4 regions of the Streptomyces sp. CO7 genome follow, and region 2 is predicted to be linked to each of the others. Evidence: riboswitches for the same ligand, from Rfam matches in the RefSeq annotation. Region 2 holds a riboswitch; each other region holds the start of a gene.
What was found. Region 2 has a riboswitch for cyclic di-AMP ahead of ACOV8S_RS17685 (transglycosylase SLT domain-containing protein). Riboswitches for the same ligand answer to the same signal wherever they lie in the genome.
Positions count from the first base shown of each region.

Region 1: linked by a shared signal. The riboswitch ahead of ACOV8S_RS16885 (NlpC/P60 family protein) and the one ahead of ACOV8S_RS17685 (transglycosylase SLT domain-containing protein) in region 2 are both predicted to bind cyclic di-AMP.
Region 3: linked by a shared signal. The riboswitch ahead of ACOV8S_RS02330 (M23 family metallopeptidase) and the one ahead of ACOV8S_RS17685 (transglycosylase SLT domain-containing protein) in region 2 are both predicted to bind cyclic di-AMP.
Region 4: linked by a shared signal. The riboswitch ahead of ACOV8S_RS24915 (M23 family metallopeptidase) and the one ahead of ACOV8S_RS17685 (transglycosylase SLT domain-containing protein) in region 2 are both predicted to bind cyclic di-AMP.

Region 1 is NZ_JBRIOU010000004.1:901,521-906,700, forward strand. Features, by position in the region: gene guaA (glutamine-hydrolyzing GMP synthase) at 1-211, shown strand, start outside; gene ACOV8S_RS16875 (pyridoxamine 5'-phosphate oxidase family protein) at 292-777, opposite strand; gene ACOV8S_RS16880 (hypothetical protein) at 1,657-2,940, shown strand; cyclic di-AMP (ydaO/yuaA leader) riboswitch at 3,199-3,358, shown strand; gene ACOV8S_RS16885 (NlpC/P60 family protein) at 3,366-4,526, shown strand; gene ACOV8S_RS16890 (hypothetical protein) at 4,651-5,004, opposite strand.
Region 2 is NZ_JBRIOU010000004.1:1,061,439-1,066,618, forward strand. Features, by position in the region: gene ACOV8S_RS17680 (HAD family hydrolase) at 162-995, shown strand; gene ACOV8S_RS17685 (transglycosylase SLT domain-containing protein) at 1,008-1,490, opposite strand; cyclic di-AMP (ydaO/yuaA leader) riboswitch at 1,493-1,680, opposite strand; gene ACOV8S_RS17690 (polyprenyl synthetase family protein) at 2,112-3,122, shown strand; gene nuoN (NADH-quinone oxidoreductase subunit NuoN) at 3,283-4,944, opposite strand; gene ACOV8S_RS17700 (NADH-quinone oxidoreductase subunit M) at 4,941-5,180, opposite strand, start outside.
Region 3 is NZ_JBRIOU010000002.1:96,037-101,216, forward strand. Features, by position in the region: gene ACOV8S_RS02315 (hypothetical protein) at 1-210, opposite strand, end outside; gene ACOV8S_RS02320 (M16 family metallopeptidase) at 498-1,853, shown strand; gene ACOV8S_RS02325 (M16 family metallopeptidase) at 1,850-3,238, shown strand; cyclic di-AMP (ydaO/yuaA leader) riboswitch at 3,465-3,634, shown strand; gene ACOV8S_RS02330 (M23 family metallopeptidase) at 3,648-4,400, shown strand; gene ACOV8S_RS02335 (GntR family transcriptional regulator) at 4,584-5,180, shown strand, end outside.
Region 4 is NZ_JBRIOU010000008.1:14,088-19,267, reverse strand. Features, by position in the region: gene ACOV8S_RS24930 (dihydrofolate reductase family protein) at 1-689, shown strand, start outside; tRNA gene ACOV8S_RS24925 (tRNA-Met) at 739-812, shown strand; gene ACOV8S_RS24920 (PP2C family protein-serine/threonine phosphatase) at 954-2,087, shown strand; cyclic di-AMP (ydaO/yuaA leader) riboswitch at 2,331-2,470, shown strand; gene ACOV8S_RS24915 (M23 family metallopeptidase) at 2,482-3,516, shown strand; gene ACOV8S_RS24910 (aldo/keto reductase) at 3,651-4,595, shown strand; partial or broken gene trmB (tRNA (guanosine(46)-N7)-methyltransferase TrmB) at 4,616-5,180, opposite strand, start outside.

The DNA of each region.
Region 1 (5,180 bases), 160 kb from region 2:
CGTCGGCGTCCAGGGCGACGGCCGCACCTACGGCCACCCGATCGTGCTGCGCCCGGTCTCCTCCGAGGACGCCATGACGGCCGACTGGTCGCGGCTGCCCTACGAGGTGCTGGAGAAGATCTCCACCCGCATCACCAACGAGGTGCGTGACGTCAACCGCGTCGTGCTGGACGTCACGTCCAAGCCGCCGGGCACCATCGAGTGGGAGTGACCTCTCCCGCCACCGCGTGACGACGGGGCGCCGTCCGGACAGCCGGACGGCGCCCCGTCGTCGTGGTCACGTGTCGGCGGTCACGTCCGGCGCACGCTGCGGAGCGGCTCGCCCGGCTTCCAGGTCTGCACGACCATGTACTCGTCGTTCTCCACGGACACCCGCACCACCTCCGTGAGGTCGACGCGGAACAGGTGGAAGGCGTCCGGGTCGGGCGGGGAGACCTCGCCGACGTACCGGCTGCGGGCCTCACCGTCCTCGACCGGGACCGCACGGCCGGCGACCCGAACGTCGCCGCCGCCCATCCCCACGCCCGGACCCGGGTTGGCCTGCAGGTTGAAGCGCGGGTCGCGCAGCAGGTCCCGGGCCTTCAGCGAGCCCGGCATCATGCCGAGCCAGAGGTCGCCGTCCAGGAAGCGCACCTCGATGCCGGTGGTGCGGGGTGACCCGTCACTGCGGAGGGTGGCGAGGACGTGGTGGGTGAAGTCGCCGAACCGCTTCTCGACCACCTCGGCGAGTTCGGGTTCGGCCAGGGAGAACGCTGCCCAGTCGGTGATGCTCGTCATGGCCGTCAGTCTGCCCTCCACCCCGAAGCCGCTCGGCACGCTCCGCGAGAAACCGGGCCGTCCGTCCTCCGCCAGGACTGGTACGCAGCCGGCGGCCGTCAGCCGACGGGAGAGCACCCGGCGGTGCAGACGGTTGTACGCGATCCCCCCGTACACCGGCAGCAGCACGAGGAGAGCCATCGCCCCCAGGAACAGGTACTCCCCCGTCAGCACTGCCGGCAGGAGGACCACCGCGCTGGACACCCAGCCGACGAGGTGCGCACGGCGCGCAGGAAGCCGGGTCAGCGTCTCGAACCTGACGTGGGCCCGGATCAGGTCCAACTGGCCCTCGGCCTCGGGCCGGTCGGGCAACCGGCCGGGCCTCATCCCCGGGAACATCCCTCCGAAAGCGGGTGGAAGGGTCGCCATGGTGGCCGCGGCACGACGCCTACCGTCGGGCGAGGGGTCCCGGTCCAGGACGAGGACGACCGTGTGCTCGATGAACCGGCGCTCCACCCGCAGGTGGGAGTAGCGGTATCCGTAGCACTCGGCGATGTGCACCAGCACGGCGGCCGACTTCTGCGGGTGGGCGGCGGAATCACGGATCACCACCGTGGACGCTCCCGCGGCGACCTGCCGCATGAGGTCGACGAGACGGGGGTCGTGCAGGGCGTTCACCAGCAGCTCCGAACAAGTCGAAAATCTTGTGTCCTACCCGAGACCCGCAGCCCCCCGGGACGGTTGTGCAGGAAGAGGCCGAAGCGTGGGCCTCTGGTTCCCCCGCATGCCCGCGCCGACGTGGGCCCCGGGGACCGGACGGGGCGGGCGGTACGGCACAATTCCCCTACTCGGCAGCGGAGTTGCCGTAGGGACGATCGGGTGCGGGAAGGCGGACACGGCGTGGCGGTGCAGGAGGCGAGGCAGGGCGCCGACGCGGCGAAGGACGCCCACGGGGGCGGCTGCACGTGCGGGGACTGCCCGCACGGGGCGCGTGCGGGGCATCGGAAGGCCGTGGCGGCCTTCCTCCACCAGCGGGACGAGTTCGCCGCAGGGAAGGGGTTGCCGGCCGCGGTCGCCCATTCGGCCTCCGCCTCCCGGCAGTGGGTCTCCGACGAGCTCACCCAGTCCGCGGCCGAAGTGGCCGAGCGGAGCCGGTCCGAGGGGCAGGCGTGGCTTGCCCGGCTGTGGCGGACCACGCTGTACGCGGTGTGGGGCGCGGCGGTGGTGTTGCTGCTGGTCCAGGCACTCACGGCGATCGGCGCCGGCTGGACCTCGGCGCGCACGGCCGGACTGCTGGCCGCGCTGCTGACGGGCACCGCACTTTCCGCGGCTTCCTGGTTCCACCGGGACAAGGGCGGGGTGCTCGCCCCGGTGATCGGCGAGGACAACCGCCTGTCCACCTCCCGGGCGGTGGCCGCCGCGTGGGTGCTGTTCACCGCCTTCGCCGTGCTCACGCTGGCCGGTCAGCTGGCCGCCGCCTCCGGGCACCGCAGGCGCGACGAGCTGATCGCCGGTCTGGAACTGGCCCGGGGCGCGGGTGTGGTGACGGTGCTGGCCGTGGTCTGTGCCATCGCGGTGCTGGTCCGGCGGGTGGTGAGCCTGCGGGTGCAGGGGCAGCGGCTCCAGAAGGTCCGCGCCCACCGGCCCCGTGCCGCCGACCTGCTGACCGACGACTCCGGCCGGGGCAGCTTCGCCGACATCCAGTACGTGGTGATCTCCGCCGTGGCGCTGGTCTTCGGCCTGGTCCGGCTGGCCCGGCGCCCCGAGCAGCTGCCCGACCTGCCGTGGGGGCTGGCCGTGGTGGTGCTGGTGTCGGCGGCGACGTACCTGGCGGGCAAGTACGCGGAGGGCGGGCGCGCGGTCGTCCTCTCCGTGGTGCGGGCGCGCGAGGCAGGTGACCTGGACGGTCCGATCCGCACCGGCGACGACATCGAGATCCGTGGCGCGGGCTTCGTCCCGCCGGGGGCGCAGAGCGCGGACCGGCTGTCGCGGATGGTCGTCCGGATAGGAGCGGTCAACGTCCACGTGCCGCTGGTCCCGGTCGCGGGCGGCTTCAGCAACCCGTCCGACACGGTGCTGACCGTCCCGGTGCCGGCCGACGTGGAACCCGGCCGGGTCGAGGTCCAGGTCGTGACGGCCGCGGGGCTGGAGACCAACAAGGTGGTCGTCGACATCACCGAGTGACACCGCCCGGCGAACCGTGCGCGGGCTCCGCGTGGGCGCACGGCGCGTGGCGCGGGCGGCGCACGGCGCGGGCGGCGCCTGATGCGGGCGGCGCGCTGGCGGTGACCGCACGCCGCATGCCCGTCACACAACGCCACGCTCACCCCAAGGTCACGAAAACGTATCGGGCATATCGAACACCGTCCTTCACAGGGACCCCACAGGTTGGCTAACGTGCCCGCGGGCCGTCCGATCCCGACCGGCGAACCTCGCAGGTCCGTGCGGCCCCCGCCGAGTCCGGCCGCGCGCCGGAGCCGGGGACCCGCACGCACCACCTGGGGTGAATCGGTTCGGCCGCCCCGCCGGACCGTAGGGCAATCCTTCCGGACGTCACGCCCGAACCCGACAGCTAACCCGGTAGGCGGGAGACGGAAGGAGTCGCCGCCTTGGCGTCGCACCGAAAGCCCCGCCCGGCCGGCCTGCTCGCGGGCATACGCACCCCCGCGCTGGCGACCGTCGCCCTCACCTCCGTGGCCCTGCTCGCCCAGACCGCACAGGCCGCGCCGTCCGACCGCCCCGGCCTCGAAGAGGTGCAGGAGAAGGTCGACCGCCTCTACCGCCAGGCCGAGGCCGCCACCGAGAAGTACAACTCGGCCAAGGAACAGAGCGAGAAGCAGCGCAAGGACCTCGACAAGCTGCTCGACGAGGTCGCCGAGCGCACCGAGGAACTGAACGAGGCCCGCGAGAAGCTCGGTTCGTACGCCGCCGCCCAGTACCGCTCCGGCACGGCCCTCCCCGACACCGCCACCTTCCTCCTCTCCGACGCGCCCCAGGACTACTTCGACCAGGCCCAGCTGATGGACCGCCTGACCGGTCGCCAGCAGGACGCTGTCGAGGAGTACGTGGAGAGACAGGCGGACACCGCCGAGAAGCGGCAGGAGGCCACCGAGAGCCTGAAGACGCTCAACTCCTCCGAGAAGAAGCTGCGCACCAGCAAGGCGACCGTCCAGGCGAAGCTCACCGACGCCCGTGAACTCCTGGCCGAGCTGACCGCCGAGGAGAAGGCGCGGCTCGCCGAGATCGAGCGGAAGAAGGAGGAGGAGGCGCGCCGGAAGGCGGAGGAGCTGGCCGAGCAGCAGGCGGCCGAGGAGAAGGCCCGCGAGGAGGCGCTCGCCGAGCAGGAGGCCGAGGAGACCGCCGGCGGCAGCGGCTCGGGTACCGGCTCCGGCGGCACCACGGAGGCTTCCACCTCACTGGGGCAGAAGGCGGTCACCTTCGCCGAGGCGAAGATCGGCCTGCCGTACGTCTGGGGCGCGACCGGACCGGACTCCTACGACTGCTCCGGCCTCACCCAGGCCGCCTGGAAGTCCGCCGGCGTGGACCTGCCGCGCACCACCTACGACCAGGTGAACGCCGGAACCGCCGTCCCCGTCTCCGAGGCCCGGCCCGGCGACCTGGTCTTCTTCTACGACGACGTCACCCACGTGGGCCTCTACATCGGCGGGGGCATGATGATCCACGCCCCCAAGCCCGGCACGTACGTGCGCGAGGAGTCGATCTACTACGACGGCGAGGGCTCCATCCACAGCATCGTCCGCCCCGCCTGACCGGACGGACATACGCGGACGGCCGAGGCTGAAGGCCGAACGCTGACGTACCGCGCGGACGGCCCGCACGCTCGATGCGTGCGGGCCGTCCGTGTACCTGCGTCACCGGCTCACCGGCGCCGGATCACGTCCACAGCACCGCGATGAAGATGTTCACCATGGTCAGCGCACCCACCAGGGCGAACTGCCCCTTGTCCACCCGCTCTTCGTCCCGCTTCACGTAGACCAGGCCGAGGATCACGATCAGCAGCAGCAGCTTGATGCCGATCTTGATGTGGTTGACCGAGCCGCCCTGGGCCTCGTTGAGGCCGACCAGCACGATGCCGGTGACCAGCATGGTGAGGGCGCCGTGCAGCATGCCCGGGGTGAAGCGGGCGGTGCCCTGACCGATGGCCTTCATCTGGTGGAAGAAGCCGCCGAGGAGCGCGGCGATTCCGATGATGTGAAGACCGACGAAGATGTGCAGGAGAACGTCCATGGCGGGGAGCCTAGCCACCGCCGTCGAGGGCTCCGGCGGCGGGCCGCTCGTAGCACCCCGCCCGTCACATCCGCCCCATAAGTATGCATTCGGTCATCCCGCCCCACGGTTCCACCAAGATCGAACCTGCGCCTTTCACCCTCGCACTCCATCGTGACTCTTTGCATTCATCTGCG
Region 2 (5,180 bases):
GACGCGACCGCATGCCCGGGGCGACCGCCTGCCCGGGACGCGGCTCGCCCCGCCGCGCCGCGTGGGGCGCTCACCTGAGGGGGGCAACGCCCTATTGCACATATCCAGTTGACGTGTCAACCCGTCACGGGGGCGCTCCGGGAGGTCCGTATTCTCTGATCATGCCCGCACCCGCCGCCTATGCGCCCCCCTCCCGCACGCTCCCCGCGTACGCCCTGATCGCCACGGACCTGGACGGCACGCTCCTGCGCGACGACGACACCGTCTCCGCCCGCACCCGTGCGGCACTGGGGGCGGTGGCGCGGTCCGGCGCACGGCACCTGGTGGTGACCGGCCGGCCCGCGCCGCGGGTACGCGACCTGCTGGCCGGCATCGGCGGCGGTTTCGCGGTGTGCGGCCAGGGCGCGCAGCTCTACGACGCGGACCGGGACCGGCTGGTGTGGTCGATGACCCTGGACCGGGAGCTGGCGGAGACGGCCCTCGGCAAGATCGAGGCCGAGGTGGGCCAGGTGTACGCGGCCGTCGACCAGGACGGCGTCCAGGGGCTCACGCTGATCGAGCCGGGCTACCGGATGGCGCGGCCCACGCTCCCCGCGGAGCGGGTCGGCCGCCGGAGCGACCTGTGGGAGCGGCCGATCACCAAGGTCCTGCTGTCCCACCCGGAGCTCACCGACGACGAGCTGACCGCGGTGGCGGCCTCGGCGGTCGGCTCGCTGGCCACCGCGACGATGTCCGGCCCCGGGACGGTGGAGCTGCAGCCGCACGGGGTCACCAAGGCCACCGGGCTGGCCATGGCCGCGTCGCGCCTCGGCCTGGGCCCGCAGGACGCCGTCGCCTTCGGTGACATGCCGAACGACGTCCCGATGTTCCGCTGGGCGGCCCACGGGGTGGCCATGGCCAACGCGCACCCGGAGCTGAAGGCGGTCGCCGACGAGGTCACCACGACGAACGAGGACGACGGCGTGGCCGTCGTCCTCGAGCGGTTGTTCCCCTGAGGGGAGCGGGGTTCAGTAGGCGCTGTTGACGTTGTCGATCGAGCCGTAGCGGTCGGCGGCGTAGTTGCACGCCGCGACGATGTTGGCGACCGGGTCGAACGGCGAGGTGTCGGTGCCCTCGACGTGGTAGGCGTCGAAGGTGGGGTCGATCACCTGCAGCAGGCCCTTGGAGGGGATGCCGTTGATCGCGTTGATGTCCCAGTCGTTGATGGCGAGCGGGTTGCCCGAGGACTCGCGCATCACGTTGCGGTGGATGCCCTCGTAGGTACCCGGGATGCCGTGCTTCGCCATGACGGCGAGGGCCTCGCGGATCCAGCCGTCGAGGCTGTCCGTGGTGGCGGCCAGGTGGGTGACCTTGTTGCCCGGGGCGACGGCGACCGAGGTCTGCGCGGTGGGGGTCTCGGCGGCCCAGGCGCCGGTGGCGCCCACGATCGGCGCGGCGACGACGGCCGCGGCGACGGCGAGGGCCGACGCGGTACGGGTGAGACGGGACATGCGTTCTTCCTCTCCGGCGCCTGCGAGGTGAGCTGTCGGATTCGGGCCAGAAAGGCTGCCCGGCCCGCCGCCCGATGGGACGGCAGGCTTCACCCCTAGCCGTCCCGGAGGCGCGCTCTCGCGCGCTCCGGTCCGGCGGTGTACCTGGGTCCCCCGCTCCTGCCGTGCGTGGAATGGGTCTGTGGGGTGCGGGCGGCGGCAGGATTCGGCGTTCCGCCCGGCTGGCGCGAAACGTATGCGAGAGCGGATATCCGAAACAAGTACGATCTCCGTGGATCATGATGGTTGATCATGATTGAGGGCGATTCGTCCACCGGGGCCGCACCGGGGCCCACCTCTCAACCGCCGCTGCTCGCGGGCGACTTCGGGCCATTGGACCCCGTCCGTCCACCGCGCGCCCCTGTGGTCCATGTCACGGATCGGCCGACGATCACATAAACCGACTTAAGAGGTCACCAATCCGGCAATCTCCCCTCAAACGGACAGGGCGTCTCCGGCCATCTGGCGGGTGGGGGCTGTCGGTGATCCAAACCCGACCGGATACGCTGAGTGGGGTGATGGCAATGACCTATCGACAAGCCGTGTGATCGTCAGCACACACCAGCAGACAGGAGACCCCTCGTGACCGTGGTCGGGCCGTTCGGGCTGAGGGTTCGGGACCAGGCGCTGGAGACCGCCGTCCAGGCAGGTATGGCGGCCGTCGAGGAAGGTCTGCTCGAAGCCACCAAGAGCGAGGTCCCGTTCATCACCGAGGCCGCTCAGCACCTCGTGAAGGCGGGCGGCAAGCGGTTCCGTCCGTTGCTCGTCATGCTCGCCGCGCAGTTCGGCGATCCGGACGCGCCGGGGATCGTTCCCTCGGCCGTCGTCGTCGAGCTCACCCACCTCGCCACGCTGTACCACGACGACGTGATGGACGAGGCCGAGGTCCGCCGCGGCGTGCCCAGCGCCAACAGCCGCTGGGACAACTCGGTGGCGGTGCTCACCGGCGACTTCCTCTTCGCCCGTGCCTCGCACATCCTGGCCGACCTCGGCCCGGAGGCGGTGCGGGTGCAGGCCGAGGCGTTCGAGCGCCTGGTCACCGGGCAGATCCTGGAGACCGCCGGCCCGTCCGCCGGGCGTTCCCCCATCGACCACTACCTGGACGTGCTGGCCGGCAAGACCGGCTCGCTGGTCGCCGTCGCCTGCCGCTTCGGCGCGATGATGTCCGGCGCCGACCACCAGGTCGTGGACGTGCTCACGCAGTACGGCGAGCGGCTGGGCGTGGCCTTCCAACTGGCCGACGACGTCCTGGACGTCGCCTCCGACTCCTCCGACTCCGGCAAGACCCCCGGCACCGACCTGCGCGAGGGCATCCCCACGCTGCCGGTGCTGCGGCTGCGCGAGCGGGTGGAGCGGCTGGGGCTGCCCGAGGACGTCGCCCTGTGCGCGCTGCTGGACTCCGACCTGTCGGACGAGGCGCGCCTGGCCGAGGCGGTCGCCCGGCTGCGGGAGCACCCCGCGCTGGAGGACGCCCGGGCGGACACCGTCCGCTACGCGCAGGAGGCCCGTGCCGCGCTGGCCCCGCTGCCGGAGTGCGAGGCCAGGACGGCCCTCATGCACCTCTGCGACGCCGTGGTGCACCGCGCGGGCTGACCCCGCGCCCCGCCCCCGCACCGCACGCCGAAGGCCCGGCTCCCCCCGAGGGAACCGGGCCTTCGGCGTCGCACGGACGCCCGTCGCCGGGACGCCGTCGTCGGACCGCCCGTCGCCGGGACGCCCCTCGCCGGGACGCCCCTCGTCGGGACGCCCCGGCTCAGCGGACGAAGATCCCCGCCTGGCTCGCCAGGTCCAGGAAGTACTGCGGCGCCACGCCCAGCACGACGGTGACCGCCGCGCCGACCGCGATCGCCGCGGTCGTCAGCGGCGACGCCACCGCGACCGTCGGCCCGTCCGGCTTGGGCTCGCTGAAGAACATCAGCACGATCACCCGGATGTAGAAGAACGCCGCGACCGCGGACGACAGCACACCGACCACCACCAGCGGGGCCGCGCCGCCCTCCGCCGCCGCCTTGAAGACGGCGAACTTCCCCGCGAACCCGGAGGTCAGCGGAATGCCCGCGAAGGCCAGCAGGAAGACCGCGAACACCGCCGCCACCAGTGGCGAACGCCGCCCGAGACCCGCCCACTTGGACAAGTGGGTGGCCTCGCCGCCCGCGTCGCGCACCAGCGTCACTACGGCGAAGGCGCCGACGGTGACGAAGGAGTACGCGGCCAGGTAGAAGAGGACCGAGGAGATCCCCTCCGGCTTCGCCGCGATCACACCGGCCAGGATGAACCCGGCGTGCGCGATGGAGGAGTAGGCCAGCAGCCGCTTGATGTCGGTCTGCGTGATGGCGACGATCGCGCCGATCACCATGGTGACCGCGGCCACGCCCCACATCACCGGCCGCCAGTCCCAGCGCAGCCCCGGCAGCACCACGTACAGCAGCCGCAGCAGCGCGCCGAAGGCCGCCACCTTGGTCGCCGCCGCCATGAAGCCGGTCACCGGGGTCGGAGCGCCCTGGTAGACGTCCGGGGTCCACATGTGGAACGGCACCGCGCCCACCTTGAAGAGCAGACCCATCGTCACCAGCGCGGCGCCCAGGAGCAGCAGCACGTCGTTGCCCATGGTGCCGGCCAGCGCCGGGCTGACCTCGCCGACCGTGCCCTCGACGACCTGGGCGATCCGGCCGTAGGCGACCGAGCCGGAGTAGCCGTAGAGCAGCGCGATGCCGAAGAGGGTGAACGCGGAGGCGAAGGCGCCCAGCAGGAAGTACTTGACCGCGGCCTCCTGCGACAGCAGCCGCTTGCGGCGGGCCAGTGCGCAGAGCAGGTACAGCGGGAGGGAGAAGACCTCCAGCGCGATGAACAGGGTCAGCAGATCGTTGGCGGCCGGGAAGACCAGCATGCCGCCGACCGCGAAGAGCAGCAGCGGGAACACCTCGGTGGTGGTGAAGCCGGCCTTCACGGCCGCCTTCTCGCTGTCGCTGCCGGGCACCGACGCCGCCTGCGCGGCGAAGGAGTCCACCCGGTTGCCGTGCGCCTCCGGGTCGAGCCGGCGCTCGGCGAAGGTGAACATCGCGACCAGACCGACCAGCATGATCACGCCCTGCAGGAACAGCGCGGGCCCGTCGACCGCGATCGCGCCCTCGGCGGCGATGCCCGCCCGGGTGGTCGCGTACCCGCCCACCGCGAGCGCCACCACGGCGGCGAAGCCCGCGGTGAGCGCGACGGCGGAGAGGAAGAGCTGCGCGTAGTAGCGGGCCCGGCGCGGCACGAAGGCCTCCACCAGGATGCCCAGTACCGCCGCGCCGATGACGATCAGCACCGGCGACAGCTGCGCGTACTCGATCGTCGGGGCCGGAATCTTGGCGATCGACCCGTCCGCGGGGGCGGCCAGGTCTGTCCACAGGCCGTGGACGGCTGATGCGCTCACTTGGCCGCCTCCACCTCGGGCTCGGGGTCGTGCTGCTGCACGTCGGACATGGTGTGCCGGACCGCCGGGTTGACGAGGTCCGTGAGGGGCTGCGGATAGACGCCCAGGAAGATCAGCAGGGCGATCAGCGGGGCCGCGACCGCGAGTTCACGCACCCGCAGGTCGGGCAGCTTGGCGACCTCGGGCCTGACCGGCCCGGTCATGGTCCGCTGGTAGAGCACCAGCGTGTACAGCGC
Region 3 (5,180 bases), on a different contig from region 2:
GGGGCTGTCGTTGATGGGACGCCAGGTGCCGTCGAACCCCTTCTCCGGGGCCGCGGCCTGCGAGGACCGCTCGGCCGGCTGCGAGGCCTTCGGAGCGGCCTTCGAGGTGGCCGGGCCCTTCGCCCCGTCGTCGCCGTCGGGGTCGGAGCAGCCGGAGAGGAGCAGAGCGCCCAGTCCCAGGAGGGCGGCGGCGGTCAAGGCCTTGCGCATGGAACGTCCTTTCACTTCATTCACGGCGGACGACGCCGGCCGGTGGACGGCGCCCATCCCAGCACACCCGCGCGTCCCGGGGCGATCGGGGTCGCGGCCGCCGGAGCGGCCGGCCGACGGGACCGCCGAGCGGCCGTCCACGCGGCCGGCGAAGCTCCCGGCGGGCCGGAGTGTCCCCGGATCGGGCGGCAATGTGACGTATCGGGAACCTCACGGCAACCGCCCTCGGTTGCATAGAGTGACAGGCAGTCCGGACACACAAGTTTCAGGCGAGCGAAGGGACGTACATGCCCATGGGTCACACGGCCACAGCCGAGGCAGGCTCAGGAGGCCTCACAGCTACCGAGCACCGCCTTGCCAACGGGCTCCGCGTGGTGCTCTCGGAGGACCACCTGACCCCGGTCGCCGCGGTGTGCCTCTGGTACGACGTCGGCTCCCGGCACGAGGTCCAGGGCCGCACCGGCCTCGCCCACCTCTTCGAGCACCTGATGTTCCAGGGCTCGGCCCAGGTGAAGGGCAACGGTCACTTCGAGCTGGTGCAGGGAGCCGGAGGTTCCCTCAACGGCACCACCAGCTTCGAGCGCACCAACTACTTCGAGACCATGCCGGCCCACCAGCTGGAGCTCGCGCTCTGGCTGGAGGCCGACCGGATGGGCTCCCTGCTCACCGCCCTCGACGACGAGTCGATGGAGAACCAGCGCGACGTCGTCAAGAACGAGCGCCGCCAGCGGTACGACAACGTCCCCTACGGCACGGCCTTCGAGAAGATCTTCGCGCTGGCCTACCCCGAAGGCCATCCGTACCACCACACCCCGATCGGCTCCATGGCCGACCTGGACGCGGCCACCCTGGAGGACGCCCGCGCGTTCTTCCGCACCTACTACGCGCCCAACAACGCGGTGCTGTCGGTGGTCGGCGACATCGACCCGGAGCAGACCCTCGCCTGGGTCGAGAAGTACTTCGGCTCCATCGCCTCCCACGACGGCAAGCCCGCCCCGCGGGACGGAGCGCTGCCGGAGGTCGTCGGCGGGGAGATCCGCGAGGTCGTGCGCGAGGAGGTCCCGGCCCGCGCCCTGATGGCCGGCTACCGCCTGCCCGAGGACGGCACCCGCGCCTGCGACGCCGCCGACGTGGCGCTGACCATCCTCGGCTACGGCGAGTCCTCCCGCCTCTACAACCGCCTGGTGCGCCGCGACCGCACCGCGGTGACGGCCGGTTTCGGCCTGTTGCGACTGGCTGGAGCGCCCTCGCTGGGCTGGCTCGACGTCAAGACCTCCGGCGACGTCGAGGTGCCGGTGATCGAGGCCGCCGTCGACGAGGAGCTGGCCCGGCTCGCCGCCGAGGGCCCGACGGCCGAGGAGATGGAGCGCGCCCAGGCCCAGCTGGAGCGCGAGTGGCTGGACCGCCTCGGCACGGTCTCCGGCCGCGCCGACGAACTGTGCCGGTACGCCGTCCTGTTCGGCGACCCGCAGCTCGCGCTGACCGCCGTGGAGCGGGTCCTGGAGGTGACGGCGGAGGAGGTCCAGGAGGTCGCCAAGGCCCGCCTGCGCCCCGACAACCGCGCGGTCCTGGTGTACGAACCGATCACTCCCGAGGGCGCGGACGCCGACGGCGACGAGGACGAAGAGGAGGAGGCCAAGTGACCGACCTGGCCACCATGGAGTTCCACCCCCAGCCGCAGGCCGGCGAGCCCAAGCCGTGGGCGTTCCCCGCGCCCGAGCGCGGCGCCCTCGACAACGGCCTGACCGTCCTGCGCTGCCACCGCCCCGGTCAGCAGGTCGTGGCCGTCGAGGTGCTGCTGGACGCCCCGCTGGACGCCGAGCCGCTCGGCCTGGACGGCGTCGCCACCATCATGGCGCGCGCCTTCGCGGAGGGCACCGACAAGCACTCCGCCGAGGACTTCGCCGCCGAACTCGAGCGGTGCGGCGCCACGCTGGACATGCACGCGGACCACCCCGGCGTGCGGGTCTCCCTGGAGGTCCCCGCCTCCCGGCTGCCCAAGGCGCTGGGCCTGCTGGCCGACGCGCTGCGCGCCCCGGCGTTCGCCGAGGACGAGGTCTCCCGCCTGGTGCGCAACCGGCTCGACGAGATCCCGCACGAGCTGGCCAACCCGGCCCGCCGTGCCGCCAAGGAGCTCTACAAGGAGCTCTTCCCGGCGAACTCGCGGATGGCGCGCCCCCGTCAGGGCACCGAGGAGACCGTCGAGAAGATCGACGCGGCCGCCGTGCGCGCCTTCTACGAGCGGCACGTCCGTCCGGCCACCTCGACCGCCGTGGTGGTCGGCGACCTCACCGGCGTCGACCTGGACGCCCTGCTGGCCGAGACCCTGGGCGCCTGGAAGGGCTCCCAGGCCGCTCCGCGCCCGGTGCCGGCGGTGACGTCGGACGACACCGGCCGCGTGGTGATCGTGGACCGTCCCGGCTCCGTCCAGACGCAGTTGCTGATCGGCCGCACCGGGGCGGACCGCCACGACCGCGTGTGGCCGGCCCAGGTGCTCGGCACCTACTGCCTGGGCGGCACGCTGACCTCCCGCCTGGACAAGGTCCTGCGCGAGGAGAAGGGCTACACGTACGGCGTCCGCGCCTTCGGGCAGGTCCTGCGCTCCGCTCCCGACGGTTCGGGCGCCGCGATGCTGGCGATCAGCGGGTCGGTGGACACCCCCAACACCGGCCCCGCGCTGCAGGATCTGTGGCAGGTGCTGCGCACCCTCGCCGAGGGCGGCCTGACCGACGCCGAGCGGGACACCGCCGTGCAGAACCTGGTGGGCGTGGCGCCGCTCAAGTACGAGACGGCCGCCGCGGTCGCCGGCACGTTGGCCGACCAGGTGGAGCAGCACCTGCCGGACGACTTCCAGGCGACGCTCTATCAGCAGCTCGTCGCCACCGGCACGGTGGAGGCCACCGCGGCCGTGGTGAGCGCCTTCCCGGTGGACCGTCTGGTGACGGTCCTGGTCGGCGACGCCGCGCAGATCGCCGGCCCGGTGCGCGAGCTGGGCATCGGCGAGGTGACCGTGGTGAGCGCCGAGTAGCGGCCCGTCCAGGCCGGTTTCGGGCCCCGGTGAGCCTTACGGCCGCCGGGGCCCGCTTCGTTCGGCCCGGCACCGGCTCGTCCGCGAGCGTGCGATGCGCGTAGAAGGGTCCGGTTTGCCCTGTGGCGTGCGCTACAAAAGTCTTGATCCGTTTGTTATCCGATTGATCACCCAACTAGCTTCGATCCGGCTGCCCGCCACACCTGTGCTCCGCATCCGCGGCGCCGGGCAGTCATCGCCTAATCCCCGTACGGCGCGAGCCAGGGGAGCCGGGGACCCACCCGAGCGGTACCCCTGGGGTGAATCGGGCGCCTTCCGCACCGCGGGAGGAACCCGTAGGAGACCTTCCTGCTCCGAACCCGACAGCTAACCCGGCAGGCGAGAGGGAAGGAAAGGACTCAGCCACTTCATGGCGTTCAACTGCGCCCCCGGCAGGCATCGTCGTCCCGGCCGGACCAGCCGCACCACCGCCGGCCTGGCAGGCCTCGCCGCTCTCACCACCACCGGCGTCGTCGGCACCCTGGCCAGCCCCGCCGTCGCGGCGGAGACCCCCGCCGAGACCAGCGGCCTGCTCCCCGTCGTCACCATCGGCGACACCGTCGCCGAGCAGATCGACGAGCAGGCCGAGGCCCAGGAGCGGGCCGCCGTCGAGGCCGCCGCCCGCGCCGCGGCCGCCGAGAAGGCCCGCGCCGAGCGCGAGGCCGCCGAGGAGCGCGCCGCCCGCGAGGCCGAGCGTGAGCGCCTCCGCCGTCTCAACATGTTCGTCAGCCCGATCGCCGGGTCGTACGTCTCCACCTCCTACCAGGCGGGCGGCGGCATCTGGTCCTCCGGCAGCCACACCGGCATCGACTTCCACGCCGCCTCCGGCACCCCGGTCCGCTCCGTGGGCCGCGGCACCGTCGTCGAGGCCGGCTGGGGCGGCGCCTACGGCTACCAGGTCGTCATCAAGATGCACGACGGCACGTACACCCAGTACGGCCACCTGTCCTCGGTCAGCGTGGCCGTCGGCCAGGCGGTCACCCCGGGCGCCCACATCGGCCGCTCCGGCGCCACCGGCAACGTCACCGGCCCGCACCTGCACTTCGAGGCCCGCACCTCCCCGGAGTACGGCAGCGACATCGACCCCGTCGCCTACCTCCGCTCCCACGGCGTGAACCTCTGACGCCACCCGCGCGAATGCCCCCCGCCCCGGTTTCCGGGACGGGGGGCTTTTTCGTCGTTCCGGACGGTATCCGGGCGCACCGGGCGGGGGAGCGGCCGAAAATTCCCTCTCCCGCGTGACTTCCCGTCGGAAATTCACGCCCATTGCCTTAGAGTCGCCTTATTCATCGAGGCGGAGGTCGGCATGCGTATTCCCGCGCATTCGGTATGCACGGCGATCCGGGACGACATCGTCGCCGGGGTCCACGAGCGCGGGAGCCGGCTGACCGAGGAACTCCTCGCCCGCCGCTACGGCGTCTCCCGCGTACCGGTCCGCGAGGCGCTGCGCACCCTGGAGGCCGAGGGTTTCGTGGTGACCCGGCGGCACGCCGGGGCCTGCGTGGCGGAGCCGACCGAGCAGGAGGCCGCCGACCTGCTGGAGATGCGGCTGCTGCTGGAGCCGCTGGGCGCCGCCCGGGCCGCCCAGCGGCGCACCGAGGCCCACCTCAAGGTGCTCCGTGGCCTGGTCAGACTGGGTCAGGAGCGGGCCCGGCGCGGGTACGGGGAGGAGTTGCGGTCGCTGGGCGGCTGGTTCCACGAGACGCTGGCCCAGGCCTGCGGGAGCGCCGCGCTGACCGCCACGCTCACCCAGCTGCGGCACAAGATCGCCTGGATGTACGCGCTCGACCCGCTGCCCGCGCCCGTGGAGACCTGGGCGGAGCACGGCGCCATCGTGGACGCCGTGGCCCGCGGCGACGGGGAGCGGGCCCGGCAGGTGACCGCCCTGCACACCGAGCGCTCC
Region 4 (5,180 bases), on a different contig from region 2:
TGATGGTGGAGGGAGGCGGCAGCGTCCACACCCAGCTGCTGCGGCTCGGACTCGCCGACGAGCTCCAGCTGGCGCTGGCCCCGCTGCTGGTCGGTGAGCCGGGCGCGCCGCGGCTCTTCGGTCCGGGCGGCTACCCGCCGGGCCGGCTGCGGCTGGAGGAGACCCGGCCGGTGGGCGACGTGGTGCTCGCCCACTACCGGCCGGTCGCCCCGGGCGAGGGTTCGTCGGCCTCCGCAGCCGACCGGTACTGGCTGGGCCTCGCCTGCGACCTGGCCGGGGAGTGCCCGCCGTCGCGCACCGCGTTCAGCGTGGGCGCGGTGGTGGTGGCCGAGGACGGGACCGAGCTGGCCCGCGGCCACTCCGGGGAGGGCGGCGACCCGGTGGTCCACGCGGAGGAGGCGGCGCTCGCCAAGATCGACCCGGCCGACCCGCGGCTGCCCGGGGCCACCGTCTACAGCAGCCTGGAGCCCTGTGCCCGTCGTGCCTCCCGGCCGGCCCCGTGCGCGCGGCTGATCCTCGACGCGGGGGTGCGGCGGGTGGTCACCGCCTGGCGGGAGCCCGACACCTTCGTGGCGGCCGCGGACGGCAGCGGGGTACTGGCGGCGGGCGGCGTCCGGGTGGTGCTGCTGCCCGAGTACGAGGAGCGCGCCGTGCGGCCCAACCACCACCTGCTCGGCGGGGCGACGTGAACCGATTCGCTTTTCCCCCGCGCCATGTCGTACAGTGAAGACACAACGACGCGGGGTGGAGCAGCTCGGTAGCTCGCTGGGCTCATAACCCAGAGGTCGCAGGTTCAAATCCTGTCCCCGCTACTGAAGACTCAGGGCCGGAATCCTTCAAGGATTCCGGCCCTGAGTGTTTGCGTCCGCATGCTCAGGCGCCCGTCCGTCCGCCTTCATCCGGGCGGAGGTCAGCGGTCGCCGCTTCCGGCCCGGCACGGGACCATGGATTCCATGCTGAGGCGAGGCGGGCCGGTGGATCCGGAGGTCGAGGAGCCCCTCGGGCCGGGCCGGCGGTGGATCCATTACGCCCGTCTGGTGCTTCGGGTGCTGCCCTTCCTGGCCCTGGTCCTCGGCCTCGCCTACGACAGTGTGACGCCGCGGGACGTGACCGCCGTACCGTTCTTCGCCGCCGCCCCGTTGATCGCCGCCCCCCTTTACACCCTGCGCGCCACGGTGGGCATCGGACTGCTGTCGACGGGTCTCACCCTCTACGTGCGGCTGACAAGGGACGCGGACTCTCCCGCCCTGATGATCACCGAGCTCTTCACCGTCGTCATCGTCTCGGTGCTGTCCTGCGTCATGAACACCGCGGTGCACCGGGTCGACCTGCGCCTCGCGTCCGCCCGGCAGATGGCCGAGGCGGCGATGCGGGCCGTGATGCCGCCGCCGCAGCGGCGGATCGGCTCCCTGCGGATCGCCTCCCGGTACGAGGCCGCCCTGCAGGAGGCGAACATCGGCGGCGATCTCTACGCCGTGCACGACACCCCGCACGGCGTGCGGATGGTGCTGGGGGACGTGCGCGGCAAGGGGATGGAGGCCGTGGCCGCGGTCGCGGTCGTCGTCGGCGCCTTCCGCGAGGTGGCGGAACGGGCCGACACCATCGAGCAGGCCGCGGAGCACATGGAGCAGGCGGTGGTGCGCGAGCGGGACCGACGGGCGGTGGAGCTGGAGCAGCAGGAAGGCTTCGTGACGGCGGTGTTCGCCGAGTTCTCCCGGGACGGCCGGAGCGTGTCGATCGTCAATCACGGTCATCCGCCGCCGCTGCTGCTGGAGCCCGGTGCGCCGCCGCGGCTGCTGGACCCGGGGGAGTCCGGCAGTCCGCTCGCCCTCTCGGAACTCGCGGGGCCGCCCAGGCCCGGACCGCCCGTGCCGCTGCGGCCGGGCGCCACGGTGCTCTTCTACACCGACGGTCTGACCGAGGCGCGGGACGAGGACGGGGTGTTCTACGACCCGGTCGCGCGGCTGGACGGTCGGGTCTTCCGGGAGCCGGAGGACCTCCTGCGGTTCCTGTCCGAGGACGTGGCCCTGCACTCAGGAGGAGACGTCGAGGACGACATGGCCCTGCTCGCCGTACGGACCCTGTGACCGGCCCGGACGCGCCAGCGGCACCCGGGACCGCCGGGGACGCTGCGGAACGCTGCGGAACGATCAAGCCAAGGCGGCGGTGGGCGTGTGACCGAAGCCATGTCCGTTTCGCCCTGATGAACCTCCATAGGTTCAGTCCACAGGGTCGGACGATGTGAAGGAACGGCTTGGAATTGAGCCACCGCTTCTATTAACGTTCGATAACGCAGCGCGCGGCTGTCCCAGCCGTCACAAGCGACGGCTCCGTGCGCTCTGCCGAATCCCGCGAGGGAACCGGGGAACCACTTTCCGGGGTGAATCGGGCGTATCTCCGTATACGCGCGTAGGAGACCTTCCCGCTCCGAACCCGTCAGCTAACCCGGTAGGCGAGACGGAAGGAAAGGAGCGCGCCCCCGTGGCGTCCAACCCCCCTGCCCCTGAACTGCCCTTCGTGCCGAGCCAGCGTGTGGCCGCCGACGCGTACGGTCCCGCCGGGTTCGCCGGCGAGGGCTCCTTCGAGGAGTGGAACCCCAGCGAGGGGACGGTCTCCAGAGGCCGTCACCGGGTGGCCAAGCAGCGGGGCCTGGCCCGCAGTTCCACCGTCCTCGGCGTCGGTGTGATCGCCGCCGTCGGTGCGGGTGGCATGGCCACCGCCGCGCCCGGCAAGGCTCCGGTGCACATCACCATGCCGCAGATGCCCTCGCTGGACCCGGTCACCTCCCTGCTTCCCGGCGGCGACGAGACCGAAACCGCGGCCGCGGAGCAGGCCCCCAGCGTCCTCGGCGAGATGGGCGTCGCCCCGGCCGAGACCGCCTCCCCCGCCGACGCCGGCGAGGCGCTGCGCACCCGCATCATGGCGCAGGCCGCCCAGCAGGAGCAGGAGGCCGAGACGCAGGCCGTACTGGAGGCCCAGGAGGCCGCCGCCCAGGCCGCCGCCGAGAAGGCGGCCAAGGAGAAGGCGGAGGCACAGGCCCGCGAGGCCGCCGCCGAGAAGGCGGAGGAGGAGGCCAAGGCCAAGGCCGAGGCCGAGCGCATCGCCAAGCTGGCGGCCAGCTTCGTCTCGCCGGCGTCCTCCTACACGATCACCTCCACCTACATGCAGGCCGGCTCCATGTGGTCCTCCGGCTACCACACGGGCCTGGACCTCGCGGCCCCCACCGGCACGCTGCTGAAGGCCGTCCACACCGGCACCGTCACCGAGGCCGGCTGGGCCGGCTCGTACGGCTACCGGACCATCCTCACCCTCGAGGACGGCACCGAGCTCTGGTACTGCCACCAGTCCTCGATCAACGTCAGCGTCGGCCAGAAGGTGTCCACCGGCGATGTCATCGGCCGGGTGGGCGCGACCGGCAACGTCACCGGCCCGCACCTGCACCTCGAGGTGCACCCGGGCGGCGGCGACGGCGTCGACCCGATGGCCTGGTTGGCCGCACGCGGCGTCAACCTCTGACCGGCGCCGGTCCCTTCGGCCGCGGGTTCCTCTCCTCGTCTCCGTAGCCCTGCGATCCCCGACACCTTCGAACCGCTGCGGTCGGCCGGCTGCGCCCCGGAATGCGCGGCCGGCCGGACGCGTTGGTCACCGTCATGAGTGAACTGCGCAAGCTGGGTACGTCCGGCCTCGAGGTGTTCCCGCTCGCCCTCGGCGGCAACGTCTTCGGATGGACCGCCGACGAGCGGGAGTCCTTCGCCGTCCTCGACGCGTACACCGCGGTGGGCGGCAACTTCGTCGACACCGCCGACTCCTACTCCGCCTGGGTGGAGGGCAACGAGGGCGGCGAGTCGGAGACCGTCATCGGCAGGTGGCTCAAGGCCCGCGGCAACCGCTCCGAGGTCGTGATCGCCACCAAGGTGAGCCAGCACCCGCAGTACCGCGGGCTGTCGGCCGCCAACATCAGGGCGGCGGCGGAGGCGTCGCTGCGCCGGCTGGACACCGACCACATCGACCTGTACTACACGCACTTCGACCAGCCCGGGACGCCGGTCGAGGAGATCCTGCTCGCCCTCGACCAACTGGTCCGCGAGGGCAAGGTGCGGGCGATCGGCGCCTCCAACATCACCGCCGAACGGCTGCAGGAGTCGCTGGACTTCTCCGAGCGCGAGGGCTTCGCCCGCTACACGGTCGTCCAGCCGCACTACAACCTGGTCTCCCGCGACACCTACGAAGGCCCCCTGCGCGACGTCGCCGAGCGGGCGGGCCTGGCCGCCGTGCCGTACTACGCGCTGGCGTCCGGCTTCCTGACCGGCAAGTACCGCCCGGGGACGACGGTGGACAGCCCCCGGGCGACCGGAGCGGCCCGGCACCTGGAGAGCGAACGCGGCCGGCGCGTCCTGGCCGCCCTCGACGGGATCGCCGAGGCGCACGGAGCGTCCCCGGCCACGGTGGCCCTGGCCTGGCTGGCCGCCCGCCCGACGGTGGTCGCGCCGATCGCCTCCGCCCGCACGGTGGACCAGCTGCCCGCCCTCACGGCGGTCGCCGGCCTGCGGCTCACCGACGAGGAGACGGCCCGGCTGGACGCCGCCTCCGGCTGATCCGCCCCGCCGCCGGTTCCTCAGACCCGGTGGAAGAGCAGGTCGCGCACGACGTGTCCCTTGTCCAGTCCCTGACCCTCGAACCGGGTGAGGGGACGGAACTCCGGCCGGGGCGCGAAGTGCCCGTCGGGCTGCGTGTTCGCGAAACGGGGGTGCGCGGTCAGCACCTCCATCATCTGCTCCGCGTACGGCTCCCAGTCCGTGGCGCAGTGCAGCACCGCGCCCCGGCGGAGCCGGTCGGCGGCCAGGTTCAGGAACTCGGGCTGGATCAGCCGCCGCTTGTGGTGCCGCTTCTTGGGCCAGGGGTCGGGGAAGTAGACGCGCAGCCCGGCCAGCGCGTCGGGCGTGAGCATCTCGCGGAGCAGGATGATCGCGTCGCCGTTGGCCACGCGGACGTTGCCGAGCCCGCTCCTCTCGGCGAGGCTCAGGAGGTTGCCCTGGCCCGGGGTGTGCACGTCCACCGCGAGGATGTTGGTCGCCGGGTCGTCGGCGGCCATCTGGGCGGTGGCCTCGCCCATGCCGAAGCCGATCTCCAGCACGACGGGGTGGTCGTCACCGAAGAGTCCGGCGAGGTCCAGGGTGCGG